Regions from separate parts of the Streptomyces sp. NPDC052023 genome, predicted to be linked through region 1. Evidence: riboswitches for the same ligand, from Rfam matches in the RefSeq annotation. Region 1 holds a riboswitch; each other region holds the start of a gene.
What was found. Region 1 has a riboswitch for cobalamin ahead of ACIHCM_RS14380 ((2Fe-2S) ferredoxin domain-containing protein). Riboswitches for the same ligand answer to the same signal wherever they lie in the genome.
Positions count from the first base shown of each region.

Region 2: linked by a shared signal. The riboswitch ahead of ACIHCM_RS23765 (ribonucleoside-diphosphate reductase subunit alpha) and the one ahead of ACIHCM_RS14380 ((2Fe-2S) ferredoxin domain-containing protein) in region 1 are both predicted to bind cobalamin.
Region 3: linked by a shared signal. The riboswitch ahead of ACIHCM_RS23335 (energy-coupling factor ABC transporter permease) and the one ahead of ACIHCM_RS14380 ((2Fe-2S) ferredoxin domain-containing protein) in region 1 are both predicted to bind cobalamin.

Region 1 covers NZ_JBIUBW010000005.1:391,416-401,313, forward strand. The annotation lists gene ACIHCM_RS14365 (amidohydrolase) at 1-488, shown strand, start outside; gene ACIHCM_RS14370 (hypothetical protein) at 590-1,420, shown strand; gene ACIHCM_RS14375 (Gfo/Idh/MocA family protein) at 1,637-3,091, shown strand; cobalamin riboswitch at 3,233-3,422, shown strand; gene ACIHCM_RS14380 ((2Fe-2S) ferredoxin domain-containing protein) at 3,459-3,866, shown strand; gene ACIHCM_RS14385 (ABC transporter substrate-binding protein) at 4,009-5,001, shown strand; gene ACIHCM_RS14390 (FecCD family ABC transporter permease) at 5,121-6,116, shown strand; gene ACIHCM_RS14395 (ABC transporter ATP-binding protein) at 6,113-6,949, shown strand; gene ACIHCM_RS14400 ((2Fe-2S)-binding protein) at 7,044-7,736, shown strand; gene ACIHCM_RS14405 (hypothetical protein) at 7,782-7,940, shown strand; gene ACIHCM_RS14410 (FAD-binding dehydrogenase) at 8,090-9,883, shown strand.
Region 2 covers NZ_JBIUBW010000012.1:114,896-124,793, reverse strand. The annotation lists gene cyc1 (epi-isozizaene synthase) at 104-1,189, shown strand; gene ACIHCM_RS23785 (cytochrome P450) at 1,186-2,565, shown strand; gene ACIHCM_RS23780 (GlxA family transcriptional regulator) at 2,581-3,543, opposite strand; gene ACIHCM_RS23775 (hypothetical protein) at 3,636-3,878, shown strand; gene ACIHCM_RS23770 (ribonucleotide-diphosphate reductase subunit beta) at 3,791-4,804, opposite strand; gene ACIHCM_RS23765 (ribonucleoside-diphosphate reductase subunit alpha) at 4,804-7,173, opposite strand; cobalamin riboswitch at 7,297-7,459, opposite strand; gene ACIHCM_RS23760 (GNAT family N-acetyltransferase) at 7,476-7,982, opposite strand; gene mctP (monocarboxylate uptake permease MctP) at 8,126-9,736, opposite strand; gene ACIHCM_RS23750 (DUF3311 domain-containing protein) at 9,733-9,898, opposite strand, start outside.
Region 3 covers NZ_JBIUBW010000012.1:24,784-34,681, reverse strand. The annotation lists gene ACIHCM_RS23375 (nuclease-related domain-containing protein) at 21-827, shown strand; gene ACIHCM_RS23370 (vanadium-dependent haloperoxidase) at 854-2,161, opposite strand; gene ligD (non-homologous end-joining DNA ligase) at 2,207-3,088, opposite strand; gene ACIHCM_RS23360 (Ku protein) at 3,151-4,200, shown strand; gene ACIHCM_RS23355 (hypothetical protein) at 4,352-4,615, shown strand; gene ACIHCM_RS23350 (ATP-binding cassette domain-containing protein) at 4,638-5,492, opposite strand; gene cbiQ (cobalt ECF transporter T component CbiQ) at 5,489-6,238, opposite strand; gene ACIHCM_RS23340 (energy-coupling factor ABC transporter substrate-binding protein) at 6,244-6,603, opposite strand; gene ACIHCM_RS23335 (energy-coupling factor ABC transporter permease) at 6,600-7,307, opposite strand; cobalamin riboswitch at 7,341-7,526, opposite strand; gene ACIHCM_RS23330 (hypothetical protein) at 7,874-8,605, shown strand; gene ACIHCM_RS23325 (hypothetical protein) at 9,355-9,603, shown strand.

The DNA of each region.
Region 1 (9,898 bases):
AACACGCGGGCCTGGTTCGCCCCGACCAGCTGCCCCGGCTGGCCGCGCTCGGCGTCACCGTCGTGATCCAGCCGAACTTCCTGCGCTACTACGGGGACGACTACGCCACGGTCATGGGTGACGACAGGGCCGGCTGGCTCTACCGCGGCCGGGGCTTCCTCGACCACGGCGTCCGTGTGGTGGGCAGCTCGGACCGCCCGGTCGCCGACGGCGCGCCGCTGCGGGCCGTGCAGTTCATGGTCGAACGGGCCTCGCAGTCGGGCCGGGTCATCGGCCCCGAGGAGCCGGTCACCGTGGACGAGGCCCTGCGGGCCTACACCGTCGACGCCGCCCACGCCTGCCACTGGGAGGCCGACGCCGGCAGCCTCACCCCGGGCAAGCGGGCCGACCTCGTCGTGCTCGGCGACGACCCGTACCGGGTGGACCCCTCCCGGATCGCGGACATCGAGGTGCTGCGGACCTTCCTGGCGGGCGAGGACGGGCTCTGACCGGAGGGCCGGAACACCCCGTCCCGCCCGCCACGCCGGCCGCCACACCACGGCACCCCGCCCTCCGCGCCGCCGCGCCGCCCGCGCACTAGCCTGCGGTCATGGGACTCGGCCTGCTGTTCGCGCTGTGCGCCGCCGTCTTCATGGGGACGGCGACGGTGTTCCAGGCGCTCGGGGCGCGGCGGGTTGCTCCCGGAGGCGCCGGCGCGGCGGTGCGGGCCACCTGGCAGTGGCCGTTCGTCGCCGGAGTCGCGCTCGACACACTGGGATTCGGTGCCGAGCTGTTCTCGCTGCGCTCGGTCCCGCTCTTCCTGGTCGAGGCGGCGGTCGCCGGGGCGCTGGCCGTCACCGCGATCGTCTCGGCGCTGGTGCTGCGCATCCGGCTGCGACGGGTGGAGTGGGCCGCCGTCGCCGCGGTGTGCGGCGGGCTCGCGGTGATGGCGATCGCCGCGGGGCGCGAGACCGGCGGGGACGGCGACCTGAGAATGCGGCTCGCGGTACTGGTGGGCTCGGTGGGACTCGCCCTGGTGAGCTGGGCACTGGCGCCGCGCCTGCGGAACGTGCGCCACCGCGCGGCCGTGCTGGGCGGGCTGGCGGGAGTCAGCTTCGGAGTGACGGCCGTCGCGGCCCGGCTGCTGCCGGGGCTGTCCCTGCCCGGTCTGCTCGCCGATCCTTCGGTCTACGCCGTGATCCTGTCCGGGATCACCGGCTATCTGCTGCTGATCGAGGCCCTCCAGTCCGGTTCGGTCACCTCCGCCACCGCGGCGATGGTCATCGGGGAGACCGTCTGGCCCGCCCTGTTCGGCATCATCTGGCTGGGGGACACCACCCGCCACGGGCTCGCGCCGCTGGCCGTCGCCGGTTTCGCGGCCTCCATCGCGGGAGCCCTCGCGCTGGCCCGCTTCGGTGAGGCGGAGGAGCACGCGTCCTAGGGTCCCGCCCGGAGCCGCCGTGTCCGCACCTCGTTCCCCGTGCTGCCGCGTTCCCGTCACGCCTGATCAGCTCCACCGGACCCGCATGGCGGCCCAGATGCTCATTCGTGCTCGCAACAGGCTCTCTTCGAGCAACTATTGACACCCCGTCGTCCGCTCGACAAAGTCGTTCGGCAACAGGAGCAGTCGGCCACCCACAAGGGAGCGTTCAGCGCCATGCATGAAATCCCTGCTGTCTCACGCCGTACTCTCATGGGCGGGGCCCTGGCCTCCGGTGCCGTCGTCGCGGGGCTCGGCACCACGGCAGCCGCCGCACCGGCCAGCGCCGCACCGGACGCCGCCCACGCGGCCGCAGACACCCCGCCGGCCCGGCGGCCCGGCCAGAAGTCAATGATCAACGTCCCCTTCGACACGTACCGGACGGTCCGCGTCGCCCTGATCGGCCTGGGCAACCGGGGCCACGGCATGGCCTCGGGGTGGGCCGCCGTCCCCGGCTGCACCGTGACGGCCGTCTGCGACATCCGCCCCGACCGCGCCAGACGAACCGCCGACAAACTGGTCTCCGAAGGCAGGCCCCGTCCCGCCGAGTACGGCGGCTCCGCCGACGCCTACGCGCGCATGCTGCGCCGCGAGGACATCGACCTCGTCTACGTCGCCACCCCTTGGGAGTTCCACTACGAACAGGGCCGCGCGGCCCTGCTGTCCGGCAGGCACGCCATCGTCGAACTGCCCGTCGCCACCGAGCTGCGCGAGCTGTGGGACCTCGTCGACACCAGCGAGCGGACCCGCCGGCACCTGTTCCTGTCCGAGAACTGCTCCTACGGCCGCAACGAGCTGGCGATGCTCAAGATGGCCCACGACGGCCTCTTCGGCGACGTCACCAACGGACACGGCGGCTATCTGCACGACCTGCGCGAACTGCTGTTCTCCGACACGTACTACACCGACTCCTGGCGGCGGTTGTGGCACACCCGCAGCACCGCGTCGTTCTACCCCATGCACGGTCTCGCCCCGATCGCCGCGGCCATGGACATCAACCGCGGCGACCGCTTCACCACACTGCGGGCCACCGCCACCGAACCCCGCGGTCTCGCCGACTACCGCGCGCGGTTCGTCCCGCGGTCGCACCCCAGCTGGAAGGAGACGTACATCAACGGTGACCTGGTCACCTGCCTGATCGACACCGCCCAGGGCCGGGTGATCCGCGCCGAGCACGAGGTCAGCTCGCCGCGCCCGTACAGCCGTATCAACTCGCTGGCCGGCAGCCGTGGCATCTTCGAGGACTACGCCGGGGTCACCTCCGCCGGCGGTGGCCGCATCTACGTGGAGCCCGATCACAGCGGCCACACCTGGCGGTCGTTCGACGCGTACCTCAAGGAGTTCGACCACTGGCTGTGGCAGAAGATCGGTGACGATGCGGAGAACAACGGCGGCCACGGCGGGATGGACTACGTCCTGCAGTGGCGCACCGTCCAGCAGATGCGCGCCGGGCTCGTCCCCGACATGGACGTGTACGACGCCGCCGCCTGGTGCTCCCCGGTCCCGCTGAGCGTCATGTCCCTCGCGGTGGGCGGCCGGCCGGTCGCCGTGCCGGACTTCACCCGTGGCTCCTGGGTCAACCGCCGCACAGGTCTCGACTCACGCCCCACCGACATGCCGCCGGTCAGCTGAGCGGGCTCCCTCCCACCACACCACAGCAGCGCGCAGCGCGCCGCCCGGTCGATGCCGACGGGGCGGCGCGTTTCGCATGCCGCCCGCCGGTCGTGTGCAGCACTTCACCCTGCCCAACGCTGCCGCGGGCGTATGAGATGACGAGTCCGTCTGACATGATGTGCCGCGAAAAGGCGACGGCGGAACGAGGAAGCCGGTGAGAATCCGGCGCGGTCCCGCCACTGTGATCGGCGAGCGGATCCCGAACGACCACTGCCCGCATGCGGGTGGGAAGGACGGGACGAGCACTGACCCGAGAGCCAGGAGACTCACGCGGTCGCCTCCTCGACGTGACCGGGGCGGATTTCCCCGGGGAGGAGGGCTCGTTGTGACGCCTGCTGAGACGTCACGGGACGGCACCGTGCCGTGCCGGGTCGTGGTCTGCCGTGACTGCTGCTGCGGCAGCCCGAAGGTGACCGGTGTGGACCACGAGGCGCAGGTCCTGCGGCTCGCCGAGGACGCCCCGGTCCGCATCACCGGCTGTCTCGACGTGTGCGACCAGGCGAACGTCGTCGTCGTGCAGCCCTCGTCCGCGGGGCGTGCCGCCGGAGGCCGGCCGGTCTGGCTCGGGCTCGTCAACGACTCCGCCGCGACCGAGGACGTCGCCGCCTGGGTACGGGCGGGCGGCCCGGGCCTCGCGGCGCTTCCGGACATCCTGGACCTCTACGTCTTCACCCCGCCCCGGCGTGCCCGGTCCGGGGCGCTCGGGACGCCCGCTCCCGGCCCGGCGGCCTGACGGCCGCAGAACCGTTCGCCGTCACCGCCCGCCGCTCACACCCGCCGTACCCGGGGCGTCCACGAACGGCCGTACCCGGCCGATTTCCCGGACCGCACCGCGCACTGTTCCGCGTTCCACCCTCCGGTGAGAGGACCACTCCATGATGGGCAAGCGCCCGCTCCCCCTGCTGCCGGCTCTGGCCGCCGCGGCCCTGCTGATGTCCGGCTGCGGTGGCGGCTCCACCCGGGACGACGCCGCGCAGGCGGGTCCCACCGCCGAGGGCTTCCCGGTCACGCTGTCCAACTGCGGGGTGAAGACGACGTATCAGCGGCCCCCGCAGCGGGCCGTGTCGCTGAACCAGCACGCCACCGAGGTCATGCTGGCGCTCGGCCTGGAGAAGTCGATGGTGGGCACGGCGTACCTCGACGACAGGATCCTCCCCGAATATCAGGACGCCTACGACAACATCAAGGTCATCGCCGAGGAGTACCCGTCCTTCGAGACGCTGCTGTCCGCCGAACCCGACTTCGCCTACGGCGGGTTCGCCAGCACCTTCGACGAGAAGGAGGGCCGCAGCCGCGACGCCCTGTCCCAGGCGGGCATCAACTCCTACCTGAACATCGAGGAGTGCCCGTCCGGACCCGTCACCATGGCCACGATGGACCGGGAGATCCGTAACGTGGCCAAGATCTTCGGGGTGCCGGACCGGGCGGAAGCGGAACTGAAGAAGCTCCACTCCACCCTGGACACGGTCGAGGACGAACTCGCCGGGGTCACCCCGGTCAAGCTCTTCGTGTACGACAGCGGCGACAAGACCGCCTTCACCGCGGGCGGCGCGGGCATCGGCAACGAGATGATCGAGCAGGCCGGCGGCGTGAACCTCTTCGCCGACCTCGACAAGGCATTCGGCGACGTGTCGTTCGAGCAGGTCGCCGAGCGCGCGCCCGAAGTCGTCGTGATCTACGACTACGGCGACCAGCCGGTGGCGGACAAGAAGAAGTTCCTGCTGGCCAACCCGGCGCTGAAGGACGTACCCGCCATCAAGAACAAGCGGTTCGCGGTACTGCCGCTGTCGTCCACCGTGCTCGGCGTCCGGGTGCCGGCCGGCGTGGAGTCCCTGGCGCGCCAGCTCCACCCGGACCGCTTCAAGTGAGCGGCGCCGCCGACGTCACGGGCGTGACCGACGAGAGCGGTACCGCGCAGGCCGGCCCGCGAAAGCCGGTCGAGGCCGCCGCCGTCCGGCGCGGCACCAGGCTTCCCTACCCCCTCGTCCTGGTGCTGCTGGCCGCGCTGGTGGTGCTCGCGGCCACCTTCGGCATCGCCGCCGGTTCCATCAGCGTCCCGGCCGACCAGGTCTGGGGCATCCTCCTGCACCGCGTGCATCCGGCGCTGGCCGATCCGGTCTGGACGCCGGTCCGCGAGACGATCGTCGTCGACGTACGGCTGCCCCGGGTGCTGCTGTCCGGCGTGGTGGGCGCGGGCCTCGCGGTGTGCGGGATGGCCCTTCAGGCGCTGGTGCGCAACCCCCTCGCGGACCCGATGCTGCTCGGGGTGTCGTCCGGCGCCTCCGTCGGCGCGGTGCTGGTCGTGGTCTTCCACCTCACCCTGTTCGGCGTGTTCTCGCTGCCGGTCGCCGCGTTCCTCGGCGCGCTGGCCGCACTCGTCGCCGTCTACTTCCTGGCCCGGTCCGGCGGGCGGATGACCACGGTGCGGCTGGTGCTGGCGGGTGTGGCGACGGCCGAGGTGCTCTCCGCGCTCGCCAGCTTCCTGGTGGTCACCTCCAACGACCCGCACAAGACGCAGTCGGCGCTGCGCTGGATGCTCGGCGGACTGGCGGGCACCACCTGGGCGGTCGTGTGGATCCCCGTCGGCGCGGTCCTCCTCGGCACGGCGGTCCTGCTCGGCGTCTGCCGGTCCCTGAACCTGCTGCTCGCGGGGGAGGAGGCCGCCGCGGCGCTCGGCCTGGACGTGCACCGCTTCCGGGCCGCGTTGTTCACCCTGGTCGCCGTCATGATCGGCACGATCGTCGCGGTCAGCGGCCAGATCGGCTTCGTCGGCCTGATCATGCCCCATGTGGTGCGGCTGCTCGTCGGCGCCGACCACCGCCGGTCGCTGCCCGCCGCGGCACTGCTCGGCGCGGCCTTCCTGATCGCCGCCGATCTCGCGGCGCGCACCGTGATGAGTCCCGAGGAGATCCCGGTGGGCATCCTCACCGCCCTGGTCGGCGGCCCCTTCTTCCTGTGGCTGATGCGAAGGAGGACCGCATGACGGAGACGGTCATGGCCAAGTCCGGTGCCACGGCCGTGGCGGCGCCCGGCACGCTGGCGGTGGAGGACGTCTCGGTCGTCGTGGACGGCCGGGCACTGGTGGACCGGGCGTCGCTGCGCGTGGCTCCCGGCGAGGTGGTGGGGCTCGTGGGCCCCAACGGCGCCGGGAAGTCCACCCTGTTGCGCACGGTCTACCGGGCCCTGCGCCCCACCTCGGGGCGGGTGCTGCTGGACGGCGAGGACGTCCGGTGGCTGCCGGGCAAGAGCCTCGCGCGGCGGCTCGCGGCCGTTCTGCAGGAGTCGGCCGGGGAGTTCGAGCTGTCGGTGTACGACGTGGTGGCCATGGGCCGCACCCCGCACAAGCGGGCCTTCGAGGGGGACGACGCCGGCGACCGCGCCGTCATCATGGCCGCACTGGGCGAGGTCGACGCCGCGGGCCTCGCGCACGCCCCCTTCAGCCGGCTGTCGGGCGGCGAGAAACAGCGGGTGCTCATCGCCCGCGCGCTCGCCCAGCGTGCCGGGACGATGGTGCTGGACGAGCCGACCAATCACCTGGACCTACGCCACCAGCTCGACACGCTGCGCCTCGTCCGCCGGCTCGGTGTGACGGCCGTCGTCGCCCTGCACGACCTCAACCTGGCCGCTGCCTTCTGCGACCGCATCTGCGTCATGAACGACGGCCGCGTGGTGACCGCCGGGCCCCCCGGCAAGGTCCTCACCTCCGAACTCCTGGCAGACGTCTACCGCGTCGAGGCCGAGGTGACGGAGCACCCCCGTACCGGTACTCCGCACATCACGCTGCTTCCTGGTACCGGTTCCTTCGGAAAGGAGTGACGCGAGCTATTCCATGAAAAGCGGGGAGGTTTCTTCGCCATGCGCGAATTCGCAAAAACCACTGCATTGTTGATGCAGAGAGGTGGGAGTCGACATGAACGCCCTGCGGCAGGCCCCCGTCAGCTCCGTCGCCGCCGCCCTGAGGGACGTCGCGGACTTCGGCGGCTTCTTCTCGATCGAGCTCGGCGGCCCGGACGACGGATGGCACCGGATCGAGGACGCGTACGCCGACGGGGTCGCCGACCTGATCGCGGCGACAGCAGGCCGCTACGGCACCCGGGAACTGCGCATCGGCGCCTCCATCGTGCAGCTGGGGCACGCCGCGCGTCTGTGGTCACCCGTACTGGCCTGCGCCGTCGTCCACGGCATCGTCCCCGACCTGCGCGGGCTGCACCGCGCCGACGACGGGCCCGCACTGCGCCTGCCGGCCGTACCCACCGGCTGGTACGCCCCCGAACCTCCCCACCTCACGGACCTTCTGTACGAGGTCGTGGTGGACCGGCAACTCGACGCGCTGGCCGCCGGACTGCGCGTCAAGGTCGCGCCCCGGCTGCTGGAAGGCAACGCCGCGTCCGCGCTCGCCGAGGCGGCCCGCGCCGTCCTGGCGGCCAGAGGGGATCTGCGTGAGCCGCTCGCCCGTCTCGTCGACGACCTGCTGACGACCGGCCGGCTGGCCGGCACCGGCAAGGTCTTGGGCCCGGACCTGAGTTTTCGCAGGCGTAGTTGCTGTCTCTATTACCGAGTGCCCTCGGGAGTGAAGTGCGAGGACTGCTCGCTGGCCGAATGAATTGCGGCCACGCGGTATCCGGCAATTCCTGGCCGGAACGAGGTATTGAGCAATCCGCCGCCGCCGGGCACGAGGTTGCTGTTCCGGCTCGGCCTGCCGGCGGCGATCGCCCTGCTGTACGCCCTGCTGCTCCACCTGCGCTACCGGCGCCGGTTCCGGAGCGGGGAGCGAGCGCCGGACGCGGTGGTCCCGGGCCGGGGGTGAGTCCCCAACGCGGTTGCGTGCAGCGGAAGTTACCGGACGCAGGGCTCTGGTGGTTCCCGGACTCCCTGGTCTACCGTCGGTAACCCCTCTTCTCGCGGCAGCATCCCGCACCTCTCCGGCCTCCTCCTCACTCCCCTGGAAGGCAGCCCATGGAGCACTCGTCAGCCTCGTCCGCGATCACCCGCCGCCATGCCCTGACCGTGGCGGGCGGAGTGCTCGCCGGCGCCGCTCTCGCACAGGCGACGGCCCCCGCGTACGCCGCCCCGGGCGCGTCGTCGCACGCGGACGCCATCGTCGTCGGACACGGCCTCGCGGGGCTGGTCGCCACGGCCGAACTGGCGGCGGCGGGACGCAAGGTGCTGCTGCTCGACCAGGAACCCGAGACCGGCCTCGGCGGCCAGGCGTTCTGGTCGTTCGGCGGCCTGTTCTTCGTCGACTCCCACGAGCAACGGCTCATGGGCATCAAGGACTCCCGCGACCTCGCCTGGCAGGACTGGCTGGGCACGGCCGGGTTCGACCGCGGGCCCGACGACCCGTCGGGCCAGGACCACTGGGCGTACAAGTGGGCCGAGGCGTACGTCGACTTCGCCGCGGGGGAGAAGCGGTCCTGGCTGTCGGGGCTCGGCGTGCAGTGGTTCCCGATCGTCGGCTGGGCCGAGCGGGGTGGCGGACTCGCGGACGGCCACGGCAACTCGGTGCCGCGCTTCCACGTCACATGGGGCACCGGGCCGGCCGTGGTCGAGCCCTTCGAGAAGAAGGTGCGGGCGGCCGTCAGGGACGGGCTGGTGACCTTCAGGTTCCGCCACAGGGTGGACGAGCTGGTGGTGACCGCGGGCGCCGTCACCGGCGTGCGGGGCGCGGTCCTGGAGCCGAGTGACGCCGCGCGCGGCAGGCCCAGCTCCCGCACGGTGATCGGTGACTTCGAGCTGCGCGCCCCGGTCGTGATCGTCACCTCCGGCGGCATCGGCGCCGACCACGACCTCGTCCGGAGCAACTGGCCCGCCCGCCTCGGCACTCCGCCGAAGTCCATGATCACCGGGGTGCCCGCGCACGTGGACGGCCGGATGCTCGCCATCACCGAGCGGGCGGGCGGGCGGATCGTCAACCCCGACCGCATGTGGCACTACACGGAGGGCCTCAAGAACTACGACCCGATCTGGCCCGGCCACGGCATCCGCATCCTGCCCGGCCCGTCCTCGATGTGGTTCGACGCCACCGGCAAGCGCTTCTCCAGCCCCGACATCCCGGGCTACGACACCCTCCACACCCTCAAGTCGATCACCGCCACCGGGTACGACTACTCCTGGTTCGTGACCACGCAGAAGATCATCGCGAAGGAGTTCGCCCTCTCCGGCTCCGAGCAGAACCCCGACCTCACCCAGAAGAACGTCTGGAAGCTGCTGTCACGGATCTGGCAGACGCCCGAGCCGATCGAGCGGTTCAAGGAGAAGGGGGAGGACTTCGTCGTCGCCGAGACCCTGCCGCAACTGGTGGCCGGGATGAACAGGCTGACGGGCCAGGACCTGATCCAACTCGCCTCCCTCCAGCGGCAGATCGAGGCCCGCGACCGTGAGATCGCCAACCCGTACACCAAGGACGTCCAGGTCATGGGCATCCGCAACGCGCTGGCCTATCCCGGGGACACGCTCAGCCGCACGGCCTCCGCCCACCGGATCCTGGACTCCTCCGCCGGCCCACTGATCGCCGTGCGGCTCAACATCCTCACCCGCAAGACCCTCGGCGGCCTCCAGACGGACCTCTCCAGCCGCGTACTGAACGCCTCCGGTGGTCCGGTCCCCGGCCTGTACGCGGCCGGTGAGGTGGCGGGCTTCGGCGGAGGCGGCGTCCACGGATACCGGTCCCTGGAGGGGACCTTCCTCGGCGGCTGTCTCTTCTCCGGCCGTGCGGCGGGCCGGGCGGCAGCCGCGGCGACCGCGACCTGACAGGCCCGCTCCCGG
Region 2 (9,898 bases), on a different contig from region 1:
CGGTCAGTTGTGGTGCTGAATGGGAAGTGCGGGGTTACGCAACGGCGCACGCCCGGCACAGCGGGAGGGGCGTGCCCGACTGGCGGCTGAGAGGGGTTTGTTCGTGACTGCTTTCCCACACAGCACCACAGCGAGCGCGACCGCGATCGCGGTTCCACCGTCGCTGTCTCTTCCGGTGATCGAGGCGGCGTTTCCCAGGCAATTGCACCCGTATTGGCCCAGGCTTCAGGAGAAGACCCGTACCTGGCTCCTGGAAAAACGGCTCATGCCGGCGGACAAGATTGAGGAATATGCCGACGGCCTGTGCTACACCGATCTCATGGCGGGGTACTACACAGCTGCCCCCGACGACGTCCTGCAGGCGATAGCGGACTACAGCGCGTGGTTCTTCGTCTGGGACGACCGGCACGACCGTGACATCGTCCACCACCGCCCCGTGGCCTGGCGCCGGCTCCGGGCCTGGCTGCACGAGGCGCTCGACTCCCCCGAGAAGCATCTGCACCACCAGGACGCGCTGGTGGCGGGGTTCGCGGACAGTGTGCTGCGTTTGTTCTCGTTCCTGCCCCGCACCTGGAACGAGCGCTTCGCCCGGCACTTCCACAGGGTGATCGAGGCGTACGACAGGGAATTCGGCAACCGCACCGAAGGGATCGTCCCGACCGTCGAGGAATACCTGGCGCTGCGCCGGCTCACCTTCGCCCACTGGATATGGACCGATCTGCTGGAGCCGAGCGCCGGACTGGAACTCCCGGACGCCGTGCGGAAGAACCCGGCCTATCGGCGGGCGGCGCTGCTGAGTCAGGAATTCGCCGCCTGGTACAACGACCTCTGTTCACTGCCCAAAGAACTCGCGGGCGACGAGGTGCACAATCTCGGAATCAGTCTCATCACCCATGAGGGGCTGAATCTGGAAGAGGCGGTCGCCGAAATGCGGCGGCGCATCGAGGAATGCATCGCTGAATTTCTGGACGTCGAGCGGGAAGCCTTGGGCTTTGCGGACGCTCTCGCCGACGGCACGGTACGCGGAAAGGAACTGAGTGCTGCCGTGCGCGCCTGCCTCGGGTACATGCGGAACTGGTTCAGTTCCGTCTACTGGTTCCACCACGAGTCCGGCCGCTACAGGGTCGACAGCTGGGACGACCGGTCCACGCCCCCGTACGTCAACAACGAAACGGCAGGTGAGAAATGACCGTCGAGTCCGTGCAGCCCGCTGCCCCGAACCGGGGGCAGGCTTCGGAACTGCGTGAACCGCCCTTCGCGGGCGGCGGTGTCCCGCTTCTCGGTCACGGCTGGAAGCTGGCGCGCGACCCCTTGGCCTTCATGTCCCAGCTGCGCGATCACGGCGACGTGGTCCGCCTGCGGCTCGGCCCCAAGACGGTGTACGCCGTCACCACGCCGGAGCTCACCGGCGCCCTGGCGCTGAGCCCCGACTACAAGATCGACGGCCCGCTGTGGGAGTCCCTGGAGGGCCTGCTCGGCAAGGAGGGCGTGGCCACCGCCAACGGGCCCCGTCACCGGCGGCAACGCCGCACCATCCAGCCCGCGTTCCGGCTCGGCGCGATCCCCGCCTACGGGGCGGTGATGGAGGAGGAGGCGCACGGGCTCACCACCCGCTGGCGGCCCGGCGAGACCATCGACTGCACCTCCGAGTCCTTCCGGGTCGCCGTGCGCATCGCGGCCCGCTGCCTGTTGCGCGGCGAGTACATGGACGAGCGGGCGGAGCGGCTGTGCGCCGCCCTCGCCACCGTGTTCCGCGGTATGTACCAGCGGATGGTGATCCCGCTGGGACCGCTGTACCGGCTGCCGCTGCCCGCCAACCGTGAATTCAACCGGGCCCTGGCCGATTTGCATCTCCTGGTCGACGAGATCGTGGCCGAACGCCGGGCAAGCGGTCAAAAGCCGGACGATTTGCTGACGGCATTGCTGGAGGCGAAGGACGGGAATGGCGAGCCCATCGGGGAACAGGAGATCCACGACCAGGTGGTCGCGATACTCACCCCGGGAAGCGAAACCGTGGCTTCCACGATCATGTGGCTGCTCCAGGTGCTCGCCGAGCACCCGGAACACGCGGACCGGATCCGGGACGAAGCCGAATCCGTCACCGGCGGCCGGCCCGTCGCATTCGAGGACGTCCGGAAGCTCACGCACACGAACAATGTCGTCGTGGAGGCGATGCGTTTGCGCCCCGCCGTGTGGATACTGACCCGGCGGGCGGTCACCGACACGGAACTCGGCGGCTATCGCATTCCGGCCGGGGCGGACATCATCTACAGTCCGTACGCGATCCAGCGCGATGCGCGATCGTATCCGGACAATCTGGAGTTCGACCCGGACCGGTGGCTTCCCGAACGCGTCAAGGACGTGCCGAAATATGCCATGAGTCCGTTCAGCGTGGGTAATCGCAAGTGCCCGAGCGACCACTTCTCGATGGCCCAGCTGACGCTGATCACGGCGGCGGTGGCGACGAAGTACCGCTTGGAGCAGGTGCCGGGGTCGAACGACGCCACCCGGGTGGGCATCACGCTCCGTCCGCACAAGCTGCTGCTCACACCGGTGCCGAGGTGAGCGTCGCGCGTGCGCTCAGGCGGCCTCCGGGCCCCTGAAGGTGCGCCGGTAGGCGTGGGGGGTGGTCCCCAGCGCCCGGACGAACTGGTGACGCAGCGCCGCCGCGTTGCCGAACCCCGTCCGGCCGGCGATCGCGTCCACCGTCTCGTCCGTCGCTTCCAGCAACCGCTGGGCCAGCAGCACCCGTTGGCGCAGGATCCAGCGGTACGGGGTGGTCCCCGTCTCCTGCTGGAAGCGGCGGGCGAAGGTGCGCGGCGACATCAGGGCGCGGGCGGCGAGCTGCTCGACGGTGACCTCCTGGTCGAGGTTGCGCTCCATCCACACCAGTACCTCGGCGACCGCGTCGCCCTCGGAGCGGGGCAGCGGGCGCTCGATGTACTGGGCCTGGCCGCCGTCCCGGTGCGGCGGCACCACCATCCGCCGGGCGATCTTGTTGGCCACCTCCGGCCCCTGCTCCTTGCGCACGATGTGCAGACAGGCGTCGATGCCCGCGGCCGTGCCGGCGGAGGTGATCACCGGGTCCTCGTCGACGTACAGCACGTCGGGCTCGACGACCGCCCGGGGATACTGCCGCTCCAGCTCGTCGGCGTGCCGCCAGTGCACGGCGCACCGCCGACCGTCCAGCAGCCCGGCGGCGCCCAGCACGAAGACCCCGGAGCACACGCTGAGCACTCGTGCGCCCCGGTCGACTCCCCGGCGCAGGGCGTCGAGCAACTCGGGCGGGAAGGTCCGCGTCTCGTAGCAGGAGCCGGCCGGCACGGCGATCAGGTCGGCTGTCTCCAGGCGGTCCAGCCCGTGCTCGACCTGCATGGAGAAGCCGGCGTTCGACCGCAGTTGGGGCCCCTCGGCGGAGGTGACCGCGAAGTCGTACACCGGCAGTCCGTCGTCGCTCCGGTCGATGCCGAAGACCTCGCAGACGACGCCGAGCTCGAAGGGGTTCACACCGTCGACGAGGACGGCTGCCACGTTCTGGAGCATGTGCCCAGTGTGCCTCAGCGGTGGCAGTAAATCGAGGGTCTACGGCAGTCCTGCCACTGTCGGTAAGGAGTATCCGGCGCGAGAGTGGTGTCATGAACGCGAACCACATCGAAGCCCTCATCGGAATGCTGGCCGTGGCCGGACTCTTCGCGGTCATGGTCCTCCCCGCCCTCATCGGCATCGCGCACGAGCGACGCGTCGACCGGGAGATCAGGGAGGCCCAGGACCGCTTCAGGGAGAAGGAGGATCAGAAGTCCTCGTCCAGGTCGACCGTGCCCTCCACGGCGACCTGGTACGCGGAGGGACGCCGCTCGAAGAAGTTGGTCAGCTCCTGAACCCCCTGAAGCTCCATGAAGGAGAAGGGGTTCTCGGAGCCGTAGACCGGGGCGAAGCCGAGGCGCGTCAGGCGCTGGTCGGCGACGCACTCCAGGTACTGCCGCATCGAGTCGGTGTTCATGCCCGGGAGGCCGTCACCACAGAGGTCGCGCGCGAACTGCAGCTCGGCCTCGACGGCCTCCCGCAGCATGCCGGTGACCTGCTGCTGGAGCTCGTCGTCGAAGAGGTCCGGCTCCTCCTTGCGGACGGTGTCGACCACGTCGAACGCGAAGCTCATGTGCATGGTCTCGTCGCGGAACACCCAGTTGGTGCCGGTCGCCAGGCCGTGCAGCAGACCCCGGCTGCGGAACCAGTAGACGTACGCGAAGGCGCCGTAGAAGAACAGGCCCTCGATGCACGCGGCGAAGCAGATGAGGTTGAGCAGGAAGCGGCGGCGGTCGGCCTTGGACTCCAGGCGGTCCAGCTTCTCGACCTCATTGATCCACTTGAAGCAGAACCCGGCCTTCTCGCGGATGGACGGGATGTTCTCGACGGCGTCGAAGGCCGCCGCCCGGTCCTGCGGGTCGGGGAGGTAGGTGTCCAGCAGGGTCAGGTAGAACTGGACGTGCACCGCCTCCTCGAACAGCTGGCGGCTCAGGTAGAGCCGTGCCTCGGGGGAGTTGATGTGCTTGTACAGCGTCAGCACCAGGTTGTTCGCCACGATCGAGTCGCCCGTCGCGAAGAACGCCACGAGGCGGCCGATCAGGTGCTGCTCCTCCGGGGAGAGCTTCGCGAGGTCGGCGACGTCCGAGTGGAGGTCGACCTCCTCCACGGTCCAGGTGTTCTTGATGGCGTCCCGGTAGCGCTCGTAGAAGTCCGGGTAGCGCATCGGACGCAGAGTCAGCTCGAAGCCGGGGTCGAGAAGGTTCTGGGAACGGCTGGACATTACTGGCAGGCCTCGCAGGACTCGGGGTTTTCCAGGGAGCAGGCGACCGCTTCGGGCTCGGGCGTCGCCTGTACGGGGATGGTGGCTCGGTCTTGTGCCTGGGCCGCGCGGGCGATCCGGGTCGCCGGGCGTGAGCGCAGGTAGTACGTCGTCTTCAGGCCCGACTTCCAGGCGTAGGCGTACATCGAGGAGAGCTTGCCGATGGTCGGCGTCTCCAGGAAGAGGTTCAGCGACTGGGCCTGGTCGAGGTACGGGGTCCGCGCGGCCGCCATGTCGATGAGCCCGCGCTGCGGGATCTCCCACGCCGTGCGGTAGAGCCGCCGTACGTCCTCGGGGATCCAGGCGAACTCCTGCACCGAGCCGTTCGCCTCGCGCAGCGCCTCACGGGTGCGGGCGTCCCAGACGCCGAGCGCCTTCAGCTCCTGCACCAGGTAGGAGTTGACCTGGAGGAACTCGCCGGACAGCGTCTCACGCTTGAAGAGGTTCGAGACCTGCGGCTCGATGCACTCGTAGACACCGGCGATCGAGGCGATCGTCGCGGTGGGGGCGATGGCCAGCAGCAGGGAGTTGCGCATGCCGACCGCGGCGATCCGCTCGCGCAGGGCGGCCCAGCGCTCCGGCCAGGCCGGCTCGACGCCGTAGTGGTCGGGGTGGAGCACCCCACGGGCGGCGCGGGTCTTGTCCCACGCCGGCAGCGGCCCGTTGCGCTCGGCGAGGTCGGCGGACGCCTCGTACGCGGCGAGCATGACGCGCTCGGCGATGCGGGTGGAGAGGGCCTTGGCCTCGGGCGAGTCGAACGGCAGCCGCAGCTTGAAGAAGACGTCCTGCAGGCCCATCGCGCCGAGGCCGACCGGCCGCCACCGGGAGTTGGAGCGGCCCGCCTCCTCGGTCGGGTAGAAGTTGATGTCGACGACGCGGTCGAGGAACGTGACGGCGGTGCGGACGGTCGCGTCGAGCCGCTCCCAGTCGATGTCGTCGTCCACGACGAACGCGCCCAGGTTGACCGAGCCCAGGTTGCAGACGGCCGTCTCCCCGTCGCTCGTGACCTCCAGGATCTCCGTGCAGAGGTTCGAGGAGTGGATGACGTGGCCGGGCTCGGCGGTCTGGTTGGCGGTGCGGTTGGCGGCGTCCTTGAAGGTCATCCAGCCGTTGCCGGTCTGCGCGAGGGTGCGCATCATCCGGCCGTACAGCTCGCGGGCGGGCAGCGTCTTCTTCGCCAGGCCCTTCTCCTCGGCCGCGCGGTACGCGGCGTCGAACTCCTCGCCCCACAGGTCGACCAGCTCGGGAACGTCCGACGGCGAGAACAGCGACCACGGCGCGTCCGCGTTCACCCGGCGCATGAACTCGTCCGGGATCCAGTGCGCGAGGTTGAGGTTGTGCGTACGGCGGGCGTCCTCACCGGTGTTGTCCCGCAGCTCCAGGAACTCCTCGATGTCGGAGTGCCACGTCTCCAGGTAGACGGCGGCCGCGCCCTTGCGCCGGCCGCCCTGGTTCACGGCGGCGACCGAGGCGTCCAGCGTCTTCAGGAACGGGACGATGCCGTTGGAGTGGCCGTTGGTGCCGCGGATCAGCGAGCCACGGGAACGGATCCGGGAGTACGACAGCCCGATGCCCCCGGCGTGCTTGGAGAGCCGGGCGACCTGGTGGTAGCGGTCGTAGATGGAGTCCAGCTCGTCCAGGGGGGAGTCCAGGAGGTAGCAGGACGACATCTGGGGGTGGCGGGTGCCGGAGTTGAAGAGGGTCGGGGAGGAGGGGAGGTAGTCCAGGCGGCTCATGAGCCTGTAGAGCGCGGCGACTTCGTCCACCGACCGGGGGGTGTCGTCCTCGGCGAGACCGGCGGCGACGCGCAGCATGAAGTGCTGGGGCGTCTCGACGACCTTGCGGGTGATCGGGTGCCGGAGCAGATAGCGGCTGTGCAGCGTGCGCAGGCCGAAATAGCCGAAGCGGTCGTCGCCGGCCGGGTCGATCAGGGCGTCGAGGCGGTCGGCGTGCAGGCGCACGAAGCCGGCCGTGCGGTCGGCGATGAGGCCTTCCCGGTGCCCCACGGCGACGGACTCCGTGAAGGTCGTGACGCCCTGGGAGGCGGCTTCGGCGGCGATGGAGACGGTCAGCAGCCGGGCGGCGAGCCGGGAGTAGGCGGGGTCCTCGGAGATGAGGCCGGCGGCGGCCTCCGTCGCCAGCTCCCGCAGCTCGGTCTCGTCGGCCCGCGCGGAGCGGCCGCGCAGCGAAGCGGCGGCGACCCGGCCGGGGTCGGCGTCAGGGAGGTCGGCGGTCAGCTCGGTCAGGGTCCGCAGCAGCGCGGTTCCGGGACCGTCGGATTCCACTTCCACCGTTGTCGCTTCGGCCGGTGCGGCTGGCGCGATGGTCACGTGGGGCTCTCCCTCGCTCGGCACGGGGGCCTCGCCGAGGGCAGGGGGCAGCACACGAGCGCACGGGGCGTCGCGTCCACCGGCCCATTCCACGAGACCCGGACGTCAGGACACCCGGACCGGTTGGCCGGGCGCACTGTCGGCAGGTCCTCGGACTGACTCCTGTGCACAGACATGCACAAGTACACCGTTGCGGGACAGTTCCGGATTCGCACCGGATTCCCCTGCGGCGACAGCGAGCATGAGCATACATCTAGTGCCGGGTGCCGATGGCGCCCCCATATGTTGTGTCGCCGATGACTTCAGAGCGTCAACTCGTAGGTGAGGAGCGTGATGTCGTCCAGCTCGGGGAGGGGGTTCCAGTCGCGGTCGGGTGTGCGGGTGAAGCCGAGGCGTTCGTAGATGCGGTGGGCCGTGTGCATGGTGCGCTGGGTGGAGAGGACGATGCCGGTGCAGCCGTCCGTGGTGCGTGCGCGGTCGATGCAGGCGCGTACGAGTGCCTCGCCCACGCCTCGGCCGCGGGCCTCCCGGGCGACGGCCAGCATGCGGATCTCGGCCTCCGCGGGGCGGGCTATGTCGGCCATGGGGCCGCCGGACGGGACGAAGGTCACGCCGCCGAGGACACGGCCGTTCTGTGCGGCCACCAGGACTTCGGCTGCGGCGGCCCGTTTGGCGACGTCCCTGAGTTCACCGAGGTATTCGTCGCTCTCGCCGAAGTCGAGCAGGCCGTCCTGGAGGTAGGCCTGGGCTGTGATGTCGCCGAGGGTGGCGTAGTCGGTGGGCAGTGCGGGGCGGATGACGAAGTCCATGGGGGGAGTGTGCACGACAGCGGGCCGCCGTTGTGCTTGATGCCGGCGGCCCGCTGCGGGTCGTGGGGGGTGTCGCGCCCGGGCGGCGGAGCCGCATATCGCTACAGTCCCCGGCCCCTTGAGGGGCGTTGTGCTCGCGTTCCCTAGTGACTCGCTCCCGCGGTCGCCGGCGGCAGTTCCACCTGGACGCCGGGGTCGCCCGCGTCCGCCGTGTAGTCCTCGGGCCTGGTCTCGTCGACGCCCTCAGGGGCCTTCACGGCCTTCAGGACGAAGGTGAGGACCACCGTGACCACCAGGTTCAGGACGAACGCCGTGAGGCCGATGTAGCCGATCTCACCGATGCCGGGGATCTCCGCCGACGAGCCGCCGAAGTGCTTCTGCGTCGGGGAGGCGACGCCGTACGCGGCGACCGTGCCGTAGATCATGCCGACCGCCCAGCCGGCCAGCAGGGCCCAGCGGTGGAACCAGCGCGTGAACAGGCCGCCGACCAGGGCGGGCATGGTCTGGAGGATCCAGATGCCGCCCAGCAGCTGGAAGTTGATGGCGACCGTCTTGTCCATGCCCAGGACGAAGACGAGCGCGCCGACCTTCACCAGCAGCGACACCAGCTTGGAGACCTTGGTCTCCTGCGCGGGTGTGGCGTCCGGCTTGAGGAAGTCCTTGTAGATGTTGCGGGTGAAGAGGTTGGCCGCCGCGATCGACATGATGGCCGCCGGGACCAGCGCGCCGATGCCGATCGCCGCGAACGCGACGCCGGTGAACCAGTCCGGGAACATGTTCTCGAAGAGCTGGGGGATCGCCAGCTGGCCGTTCTCCACCTTGACGCCGGCCGCGATCGCCATGAAGCCGAGCAGGCCCAGCAGGCCCAGCATCAGCGAGTACAGCGGCAGGATCGTGGAGTTGCGGCGGATCACGTCCCTGCTGCGGCTGGAGAGCACCGCCGTGACGCTGTGCGGGTACATGAACAGCGCGAGCGCCGAGCCCAGCGCCAGCGTGGCGTACGTCCACTGCGAGGCCGCGTTCGGCACGAGCCCGCCCGCACCGGCCGCCTCGTACTTGTCGCTCGCCGCGCTGAAGATGTCGTCGAAGCCGCCCAGCTTGATGGGGATGTAGATGATGGCGACGGCGATGACGATGTAGATCAGCGCGTCCTTGACGAACGCGATCAGGGCCGGCGCCCGCAGACCCGACGAGTACGTGTACGCCGCCAGCACGCCGAAGGCGATCAGCAGCGGCAGGTCCTTGATGAACCAGTTGGTGTCCTCGCCGCCGCCGATGCCCATCACGTCCAGCACGGCCTGGATGCCGACGAGCTGGAGCGCGATGTACGGCATGGTCGCGAGGATGCCGGTGACCGCCACCGCCAGGGACAGGCCCTTGGAACCGAAGCGGCCGCGGACGAAGTCCGAGGTGGTGACGTAACCGTGCTTGTGCGAGACCGACCACAGGCGCGGCAGGAAGACGAACATCATCGGGTAGATGAGGATCGTGTACGGGACGGCGAAGAATCCGGCCGCGCCCGCCGCGTAGATCGCCGCCGGCACGGCGACGAAGGTGTACGCCGTGTAGAGGTCGCCGCCGAGCAGGAACCAGGTGATCCAGGTGCCGAACGACCGGCCGCCCAGGCCCCATTCGTCGAGGCTGTGCTCGTTCTCGGCCTTGCGCCAGCGCGCGGCCAGGAAGCCCATCACCGTGACGGCGAGGAAGAAGAGGATGAAGACGGCGAGTGCGACGCCGTTCACGCCGTCCTTCATGCTCCGGCACCCCCCTGAGCCTTGCGGGCGCGCTGGTCACGCTGCCACAGCCAGTACGCGATCATGGTGAGGCCGGTGGAGATCACGACCCAGGCCATCTGGTACCAGTAGAAGAACGGGATGCCGATGAACGTCGGGTCCGTCTTCGCGTACGAGCTCACC
Region 3 (9,898 bases), on a different contig from region 1:
ATGGTCGTGGGGTGATGTGCATGAGCGGACTGCGCGTCGTACCGACCTGGCGGCACGGTCGGGAACGGCTGTACGTCTGCCTCACGGACGGCAGGAACATCGCCTGGTACGACCGTGAGGCGGCCCGGATCAACCTGCTGAGCGAGGGCCGCAGGGACGACGTCCTTCAGGCCCTGCGCCCCTTCCTCACCGGCCCCGTCACGGTCGGCCCGCCCCCGGTCCCGACCCCCGCGGAACTGGCCCGGCTGAGCCTGCACCCCGACGACGACCTGGCACCCAATCGGCCCGGTGAGGCCCTCCTGGTCGCCCTGGACCGGGACCCCGGCGGGCCCGGACCCCGGCTGCGCGCCGACCCCCGGCGCCGGGCGCTGGAGGCCGAGCAGACCGTGGGGGAGGCGCTGGACCGGATGGACGGCGCGGGCTGGCACGCCCTGCACTCCGTGCCGCTGCCCGGCGGCGACCGCCTGCACCACCTGGTGATCGGCCCCGGCGGCCTCTTCGCCGTGCACGCCCTGTACGCCCGCAGGCAACGCGTCGTGATAGCCGACCCCATGGTCACGCTGGGACGGCGGGACGGGCGTCCGCTGCTGCGCCGGATCCGCGCGGACGCCGGCCGCGCCTCGTACGCCCTGACCGCCGAGGTCCACCCCGTCCTCGCCCTGGTCGGCCCGTCCCGTGTCTCGGTGCCCGGCCCGGTCCGCGAGGTCCGCGTCCTTCAGGACACGGACCTCGACGGCCTCACCCGGCTGGGCGGCGTGCTCAAACCGGCCGATGTGGAGGCCCTGCACGCAATGGCCCGGGACCGGAACACCTGGACGAGGGTCTGACCCCCGCCCGATCCAAACGACAGGCCCTAGCGCACCGGGCGGAAGTGGTGGTCCAGCGCGTAGTTCCCGACCGCGTGCCCCAGCCGGCTGCCCGCCTCTCCGCTGGTCCGGTACTGGATGCCGCCCCACATGCCCGCGCCCACCACGTCACGGTCGAAGTCGGCCGCCTTCGGGTACGTCCGGGTCGTGCCGGTCACCGCGGAGGAGATGCGCAAGTCGATGTTCCCGCCGGTCAGCCGGTGCAGCACGGCCATCGCGGCGCCGTCGGCCGCGGTGTGGCCGCTGACGTGGTCCGGGTGTGCGGGCGTGCGCAGCAGCGGCTCCCAGGCGGGCTCGCCCGCGGTGGCCGGGTTGCCGTCCGTACCGGCCTGCCGGATCGCCGTGACCGGCCGCCACTGGGCGTGCGTGTACTTGGCGTTCCACGCGGTGATCGTCGCGTCGGCGGCCGCGGTGTTGGCCGCCGCGAAGAGCCGGGCCGCGTCCACCAGGTCCAGCCCGCGCCGCTGGACCTGGTCGCGGTAGGCGGCCTGGAGCTGCACCGGCAGCACGTCGGTGAAGAACCTCGCGGTCTCCGTCTGGCGCGCCGTGCGTACCTTGCTGTTCTTCGCCCCCAGCACCCGCACCTCGGCCAGTTCACGGGCGTAGCGCCGGGTGTCCGTGGCGGGCGGCGCGCCCGGCAGGAACCGCTCCGCGGAGTCCAGCACCATCGGCTTCACCTTGGCCAGCCACGGCACGCGGAAGGGCGTGTTGTCCGGCGGGGTGGGGCGCCACACGCCGGGCGCGGGCGACTTGGTGAAGGCCACCGCCGCGCCGCGTCCGTCCCCCACGCGCAGCTGGATCACACGATCGGCGGCCCGCCTGCCGAAGGCGGCGCCCTGGTCCTCGGCCTTCCCGTCGGGGACGTTCTTCAGCGACTTGGCGTAGGCGGCGTCCAGCCGGGCCTTCGACTTCGGGAAGTACGTCAGCAGCACCCGGTGCGCGGCGGCAGCGGCGGCCGCCTCGGCGGAGGCGCCGCCGGGGCCGCGTACGTCCCACCGGTACGGCGCGTAGCGGCCCTCGATGCCGACGACGGCGTTGTACACGGCGGCCGAGACGAAACCGTGCCAGACGTTCTGCTCGGGCGCGTACCGCTTGGCGTCGGCGTTGATCGTGGCGACGGCGACCGCGTTCCAGTCGAGGAGCACCTGGGCCTTGGGGGCGGCGGCCGGGGCGCGGTCGGCGGCGGTGACGGCAGTGACCGACGTGGCGCCCAAGGCCAGCGCGGTCAAGGCGACGACGAGGGTGCGGCGGCGGAAGGTGCCGGGGCGGAGGGTACGGGGGCGGGTCGTTTCCATGCTGGTCCCTTGCTCTGAGGTGCCCGCGGTGCGGGGCGCTGTGGCTCACGGCAGTGGACTGGCCCGCTCCTCGTCGAGCAGCGGGGCCAGCACATCGCCGTAGTCCTGCACCCGCGGGGCGATGTCGGTCGCCAGGAAGGTGAGTTGGCCGACGTCTCGGCACGCCTCGACTTCCTCCCAGGTCACCGGTGCCGAAACGGTCGGCGTCGCCCGCGCGCGCAGGGTGTACGGAGTCGCCGTCGTCTTGCGGGCGGCGTTCTGACTCCAGTCGACGAAAACCTTTCCGGGCCGCAGGCTCCGCGTCATCCGGTGTACGACCAGTCGGGGCATCACCCGTTCCGCCTCCACCGCGAGCTCTTTGGCGTACTCCGTCACCTGGTCGGAGGGCGTCGGCCGGACCGCCGCCAGCAGATGCAGCCCCTTCGAACCGGACGTCTTCGGATACGCCTCGATCCCGTCCGCCGCCAGCCGTTTTCGCAGCCACAGCGCGACCTCGCAGCAGTGCACGACGGTCGCCGGCGGACCCGGGTCCAGGTCGAAGACGATCCGGTCGGCCACCGCCGGCGCGGAGATCACCCATTGGTGGGTGTGGAACTCGGCCACCAGGTTGGCCGCCCACATCAGGCTCGCGAGGTCCTGCACCAGCACCATCCGGGCCGGGCCCTCTGTCCGCGGCACCTCGGCGGTGGTGACCCACTCGGGGGTACCCGGGGGCACGTTCTTGGTGAAGAACACCTGCCCGCCGGGGCCGTCCGGGTAGCGCAGGAAGGACACCGGCCGATCCCGCAGATGAGGCAGGAGCACGCCGGCGGTCGTCGCGTAGTAGTGCAGCAACTCGCCCTTGGTGAAGCCGGTGGCCGGGTGCAGCACCTTCTCCAGATTGCTGAGCGCGACCCGTCGCCCCTCCACCTCTGTGATCGGCGTCATACGATGAGAATCACACGAAAACCATGAGAACCGTATGAACGCTGCTGATACCGCCTCGAAAGGTGCTGAATGTGCGATCCATATGGAACGGCGCCATCTCGTTCGGCCTGGTCAGCATCCCGATCAAGCTGGTGAACGCCACCGAGAGCCACACGATCTCGTTCCGCCAGATCCACACCGAGGACGGCGGCAGGATCCGCTACCGCAAGTTCTGCGAGCTGGAGGACCGCGAGGTCAGCGGGGCCGAGATCGGCAAGGGGTACGAGGACGCGGACGGCTCGATCATCCCGATCACCGACGAGGACCTGGCCCATCTGCCCCTCCCGACCGCCAAGACGATCGAGATCGTGGCCTTCGTGCCCGGCGACCGGATCGACCCGCTCCAGATGGACGCGGCCTACTACCTCGCCGCCAGCGGCGCCCCCGCCGCCAAGCCGTACACGCTGCTGCGCGAGGCGCTCAAGCGGAGCAACAAGGTCGCCATCGCCAAGTTCGCGCTGCGCGGCCGGGAGCGGCTGGGCATGCTGCGGGTGGTCGGCGACGCCATCGCCATGCACGGGCTGCTGTGGCCGGACGAGGTCCGCGCGCCCGAGGGCGTCGCCCCCGACACCGGCGTCACCGTCCGCGACAAGGAACTCGACCTCGCGGACGCCCTGATGGACACCCTCGGCGAGGTCGACCTGGAGGATCTGCACGACGAGTACCGCGAGGCCGTCGAGGAGGTCATCGCCGCGAAGGCGGCCGGCGAGGCGCCCCCCGAGGCGCCCGAACCCGCGGCGGGCGGCAAGGTGCTCGACCTGATGGCGGCCCTGGAGAGCAGCGTCCGCGCGGCGCGGGAGTCGCGCGGCGAGGCACCGGCCGAGCAGGCCGACGTCCACGCCCTCCCGCAGCGCAGGACCAGCCGCGCCGCACCCAAGGAACCGGCCGGCAAGAAGTCCACGGCGAAGAAGACGGCCGCCAAGAAGACCACCGCGTCCGCGAAGAAGACCGCGGGCAAGTCGGCGCAGGGGACGAAGAAGACGGCGGCCTCGAAGAGTACGGCGAGCACGGCGAAGAGCACCGCGAAGAAGACGACGGCGAAGAAGACGGCGTCCCGCAAGCGTTCGGCCTGACCCCGCGACCCGGCGACCGGGCACTCGACCTCGACCCCCGTGCCGAACTCGACACTTGTGTCACAGACTCCAGGACGCGGTCGATCATCCACCGGTCGGTCGGGTAAACAGGTGAGGGGGGACAGGACCGGCGAAACGGGGGCACGGCGCGATGCGATCCGAGCAGCAGCAGAACGGGACGCGGGACCAGGAGGTTCCCGGCGAGGCGTGGTGGGCGGGCCTCGGCCCGGTCGGGGGCGTCATCCTGCTCCTGGCCGGCCTCGGCGTGCTCGTCTGGATCTTCCTGGACCTGCCCGGTGCCCGTGGCCCGCACCTGTCCTACGAGGCGGCCAAGATCGTGGCGATCGGCGCGGTGGTCGCGGGTACGACGCTGCTCGCACGGCGCAAGAAGGGCGGGGACGCGGCGGAGGACTGACGGCGCCGGCGCCCGGCGGCTCTCAGCCGCGCGGCCCGGCCCGCTCCGCCGCCAGCGCCGCCAGCTCCTCCGCCGTCCGCGGACCGGCCGCCGTACCGTCCAGCAGTCCCTGGCCACGCAGCAGTTCCGCCGCGGCGACCCCCCACGGCAGGCGCAGGCCCGCCTCCCTCAGAAGCTCCGCGCGGGCCAGGTTCTCGGACGCCGGGCCGGTGCGCACGCCGGACGGGGTGAGCAGGGCCGCGTCGTCGGCCCAGCGCAGGGCGAGGTCGACGTCGTGGGTGGCCATCACGACCGTCGTGCCGCCCGCCCGCAGCCCGTCGAGGGTGGCCAGCAGCCGTTCCTGACCGTCGGGATCGAGTCCGGCCGTCGGCTCGTCGAGGATCAGCACCCGCGGCCGCATGGCGACCGCACCGGCGATCGCGGTCCGCTTGCGCTGCCCGTAGGACAGCAGATGCGTGGGCCGGTCGGCCAGTGCGGCGATGTCCAGCGCGGCCAGCGCCTGGGCCACCCGCGCCCGCACCTCGGCGTCCGGCAGCCCCAGGTTGAGCGGCCCGAACGAGACGTCCTGCGCCACCGAGGCGGCGAACAACTGGTCGTCCGGATCCTGCACCACCAGCTGGACGGTGGTCCGCAACCGGGTCAGCCCCTTCCGGTCGTACGACACCGCGGTCCCGTCCACCGTCAACTCCCCGTCCCGCGGCCTCAGTCCGCCGCTGAGCAGCCGCATCAGCGTGGTCTTGCCGCTGCCGTTGCGGCCGAGCAGCGCCAGCGCCCGCCCCTCGCGCACCTCGAAGTCGAGCCCGCTGAGCACGGCAGGGCCGTCCTCGTAGGCGAACGACGCGCCCCGCAGGGCGACCAGGGGGGCGGCCTCGCTCATGACAGCGGCCTTTCGAGTACGAAGGTGAGGGCGGCCAGCGCGGCGAGCAGCGCGACGCTCACGGCCGTGAACGGCACGGAGACGCGGGCCTCGGGCACCAGCACCCGCAGCGTGCCGTCGTAGCCGCGCCCGGCGAGCCCGGCCTGCAGGCGCGTGGCCCGGTCGAAGGCGCGCACGAAGGCGGTGGCGCCGAGCCCGGCCAGCGACCGCCACCGGGCGGCGCGCGTGGTGTGCCCGAGACGGGCCGCCTGCGCGTCACGGATCCGGCGCACGGAGTCCAGGAGCAGAAAGCTCATGCGGTACGTCACCAGCGCCACGTCGACGACGGGCGCCGGGACGCCGGCCCGGACCAGGCGGGGCAGCAGATCGGACATCGGGGTGGTGAACGCGAACAGCAGCACACCGAGGGAGGCGGCCGAGGTCCGCAGCAGCAGTTCCCCGGCGCGCACCGCGCCGCCGCCGGCGAGAGCGGCGAACCCGTCCGGGCCGCCGACCCGCACCAGCAGCGGCAGCGCGCCGGTGACGCAGAACCCCAGCGGCACCCGGTAGGCCCGCCACAGCCTCCGCCCGGGCACGCCCGCCGGTCCCAGCAGCACGGCCAGCGCCGTCACCAGCACCAGCGCCGCCCCCGGCCAGGGCGGCAACGAGATCGCCAGCACCGTGAGCCCCAGCCCGAGCACGGCCTTGTCCACGGGATGACGGCGGCGCCAGCGGCTGCTGTGCGCCGCCGCGTCGATCGGCAGCACGAGGCTCAGGCCCCTTCGGCTCCGTCGTGCCCGGGAACCCGCACCGCGCCCTGCTGTTCCCCGGCGCGGGCCTCGCCCTGGCGGCGGCCCCGCCGGACGCCGAAGTAGTAGGCGAGCGCGCCCGCGCCGACGGCCGCCTGGAGGGCGAACAGACCTGACTCGATCTCACCGGACGGAGGCTCGTACAGCGGCGAGAACCAGGGCTCGTAGTCCGGGTCCAGCTCGGTGATCGCCGTCTCCGCCTCGGCGTCGGCGCCGGCGAACGGTTCCTCCTTGTGGTCACCGAGCCCGAACACCAGCGGCAGCACCGCGAGGGCCGCGACGGCGATCAGCAGCAGGAGGTTGATCCTCGTGTTGCGCTTCATCGGGCCACCGCCTCGGTGCCGTTGTTCCGGGTGCCGGTCTTCTGGGTGAGCAGCACGCCCAGCCTGGTCAGTTCGCCCTTGCTGGACTGCACGAGCAGCCGCATCACCAGGACCGTCAGCAGCCCCTCGCTGACCGCGAGCGGGATCTGCGTGACCGCGAAGATGGAGCCGAACTTGCCGAGTGCGCCGAGGAATCCGCTGCTCGGGTCGGGAAAGGCGAGCGCCAGCTGGACGCTGGTGACGCAGTAGGTGGACAGGTCGGCCACGAACGCGCCGAAGAACACGGCCACCATCAGCGGCACGTCGAACCGCCGCAGCAGCCGGTAGATTCCGTAGCCGGCCCACGGCCCGATGATCGCCATCGAGAAGACGTTGGCGCCGAGCGTGGTCAGCCCGCCGTGCGCGAGCAGCAGCGCCTGGAACAACAGGGTGATGGTGCCCAGCACCGCCATCACCGGCGGCCGGAACAGGATGGCGCCCAGTCCCGTGCCGGTGGGATGCGAGCAACTCCCGGTCACGGACGGCAGCTTCAGCGCCGACAGGACGAAGGTGAAGGCGCCCGAGGCGCCGAGGAGCAGGGTGCTCTCGGGATGTTCCCGCACCTCTCGGGTGAGGGAGCGGACTCCGTGGACGACGAACGGCGCGGACGCGACGCCCCAGGCGATCGCGTGCGCCGGAGGCAGAAAACCCTCGGCTATGTGCATGGCTTCAGCAGACCCTCTCCAGCACCTCGTGGATGGTGTACAACGCGCCTCGGCCGGTCTCCTGGCTGACGGGTGACACCGCCCGTGCTCCGCCTTCCCGGGTCACAAGGACCCAGTGGCCGCCCCTTGAGGGCCGGAGCCGGACTTCCCGATCACAGTGGCGAGGGCCGCACCGGCATCACACCGGATTTCCCGTTCACCAAGGCGTGGTGACAGTAGTGCGCCCCCGGGGGTGGTGACAAGCGGTGCACCGGGGGCGCGAAGGCGCTGGTCACGCGGCGCTCCACGGCGGCGGGGTGACCTGCCCGGCCGCGGTGACCCACGGTGGCCGGTGCGTTCGCGACCCGCGCCCGGGCGTGTCCCGTACAACGGACGTGTCCGAAGTGCTGGGCATCAACGGTCATAGCCCGTACGTGAATTGAGGGCGGTTGAACGATCGGGGACGTACGCCGAACCGGGGTCCGGGTGACGAGGGCGCTGGGAACGCCGGGGCGCGACGGACGGAAAAGAGCATGCGAGCACGCGTCACGGCGAGGTAGGTTCCTGCTGTTCGCAAGGGGGATCAAGTGGCGAAGCTGAACCAGATCATCGCTGTCGAAAAGGGCGTCAAGAGCAAGTCGCTCCAGGACATCACCGCGGCGCACCAGAAGGTGCAGAAGCCGGCACTGCTGGCCGGTATCTCACGCACGTACCAGCCGAAGGACGAGGAGGGCGAGCAACTGCCGCCCGAGTCCACGCGGGTCCAGGTGCAGGCCGAGGACGTGCTGCGCGAGATGTCGGCGTCGCTCACCAGGCTGTTCGACGTGACCGCCACCAAGGACTGGGCGAACTGCACGGCCCGCGCGGACGTCACGGTCGACGGCCGGACGATCGTCGCGGACGTCCCGGTCAGCTATCTCCTCTTCCTGGAGAAGCAACTCACCGACCTGCACACGTTCGTCAAGAAGCTCCCGACCCTCGACGCCGCCGAGTCCTGGTCCCACGACCCGTCGACGGACTGGTGGAAGACGGACCCGGTCCGCACGATCCGCACCAAGAAGGTCCCCCGCAACCACGTCAAGGCGGAGGCGACCGAGAAGCACCCGGCGCAGGTCGAGGTGTACTACGAGGACGTGCCGATCGGGTACTGGACGACGGTCAAGTTCTCGGGTGCCCTCCCGGCGCGACGGGTCAACGAACTGGTGGAGCGGGTCGAGAAGCTCCAGCAGGCCGTCAAGTTCGCCCGCGAGGAGGCCAACGGCGCCGAGGTCACCGACCAGCGCGTCGGCGACGTGGTGTTCGGCTACCTGTTCGGCTGACCTGGCCGCGGGTAGCATCCATGATCGCCCCCGCGTGCGAGCGCGGGGGTGCGCACCAGGCGCGGGCCGGATTGAGGACCGGTTCGCGTGATGAGCGCAAGCTGACACTGAAGTTCAGCCTGAAGAAGCGGTGACAGTGAAGGTTCGAGTCCTTCCCCCGGCACAGCGTGACCAACGGGCCGGGGTAGCCCAACATGGCAGAGGCAGCCGCGGTCAATCTCAGACTCTCGCTCCAGTCTCAGCATCGCCGCCGATCGCCGGATCGACCGAGGCCGGACGGACGCCGTCGGATGCGAGTTCGACTCTCGCCTGCACCTCTCGCACGGTGCGGTAGTTCAAAGGAAGAACACGACGGCATGATGACTGATCCGTCCTCTTAAACGCCGCCGGCGTGCGCAATTGGGTGGCACCCCAGGGGCCCGGGAGCTGGATACGACTCCCGGGCTCCGCCACGCCCGCCCGTACCGGCCCTCCGTAGCAGGCCGACGTGCTGCGGGCACCGATCACCCGGGCGGATGCCATGACGGGCAGTCCGTTCCTGGTGGTGGCCCAGAACATGGCCGCCTGACCCGCAGCCTCCCGCTGTCAGCCCGGAGGAGGCCGATGTGACCCGTTTGATCCTCGATCAGAGCACTGGAACCTCCGGATGGCTTCCCCGATGAGCGCTCCGCGCGATGTCGCTCTAGCCTCCGAAATGAGCGCTGAATGGATCTTCTGATGGCGCGCTCCATTCGGTTCAAGGAGGAGATATGCGCAGGATTCGTACGGTCGCTGTCGCGACCGCCGTCATAGCTGGCGTCGGGTTCATGGGTATTCCGGCCACCGCCCAAGCGTCCGAAGGCGGCCATGGCGGCGGGTGCAGATCCCATGACATGAACATCGACATCCTCGGCCAGGTGGGCATCCTGAACGGTCTGGGTGCGAACCTGGTGAACGGCGAGGGTAGTCCTGGTGCGCAGTTCACTGACATCGGTTCAGAATGCGGTTTCGGCCGATAGCCGTCTCGCATATCTCACCGAATGGGGCAGGGGCGCAGGGCCGGTAAGCCCTGTGCCCGCCCATCAGTTGGCTGCTTGTGCTCATCTCAAGGGTGGATGCCGAAGGCCCCGGACCGTGACAGGTCCGGGGCCTTCGCGCGGGCTGGCTCCCCACGCACGACGGGATCCGGCCCACCTGCCGCTCACCCCACCACGCCCGGCGCTCACCAGGTCCGGTCACACTCCGCCCACGGCTCACGGGGCCTGACGAGGCGTACCGCACCGAACGCGAACGCCTGAGCCGCGACGAGCGCGG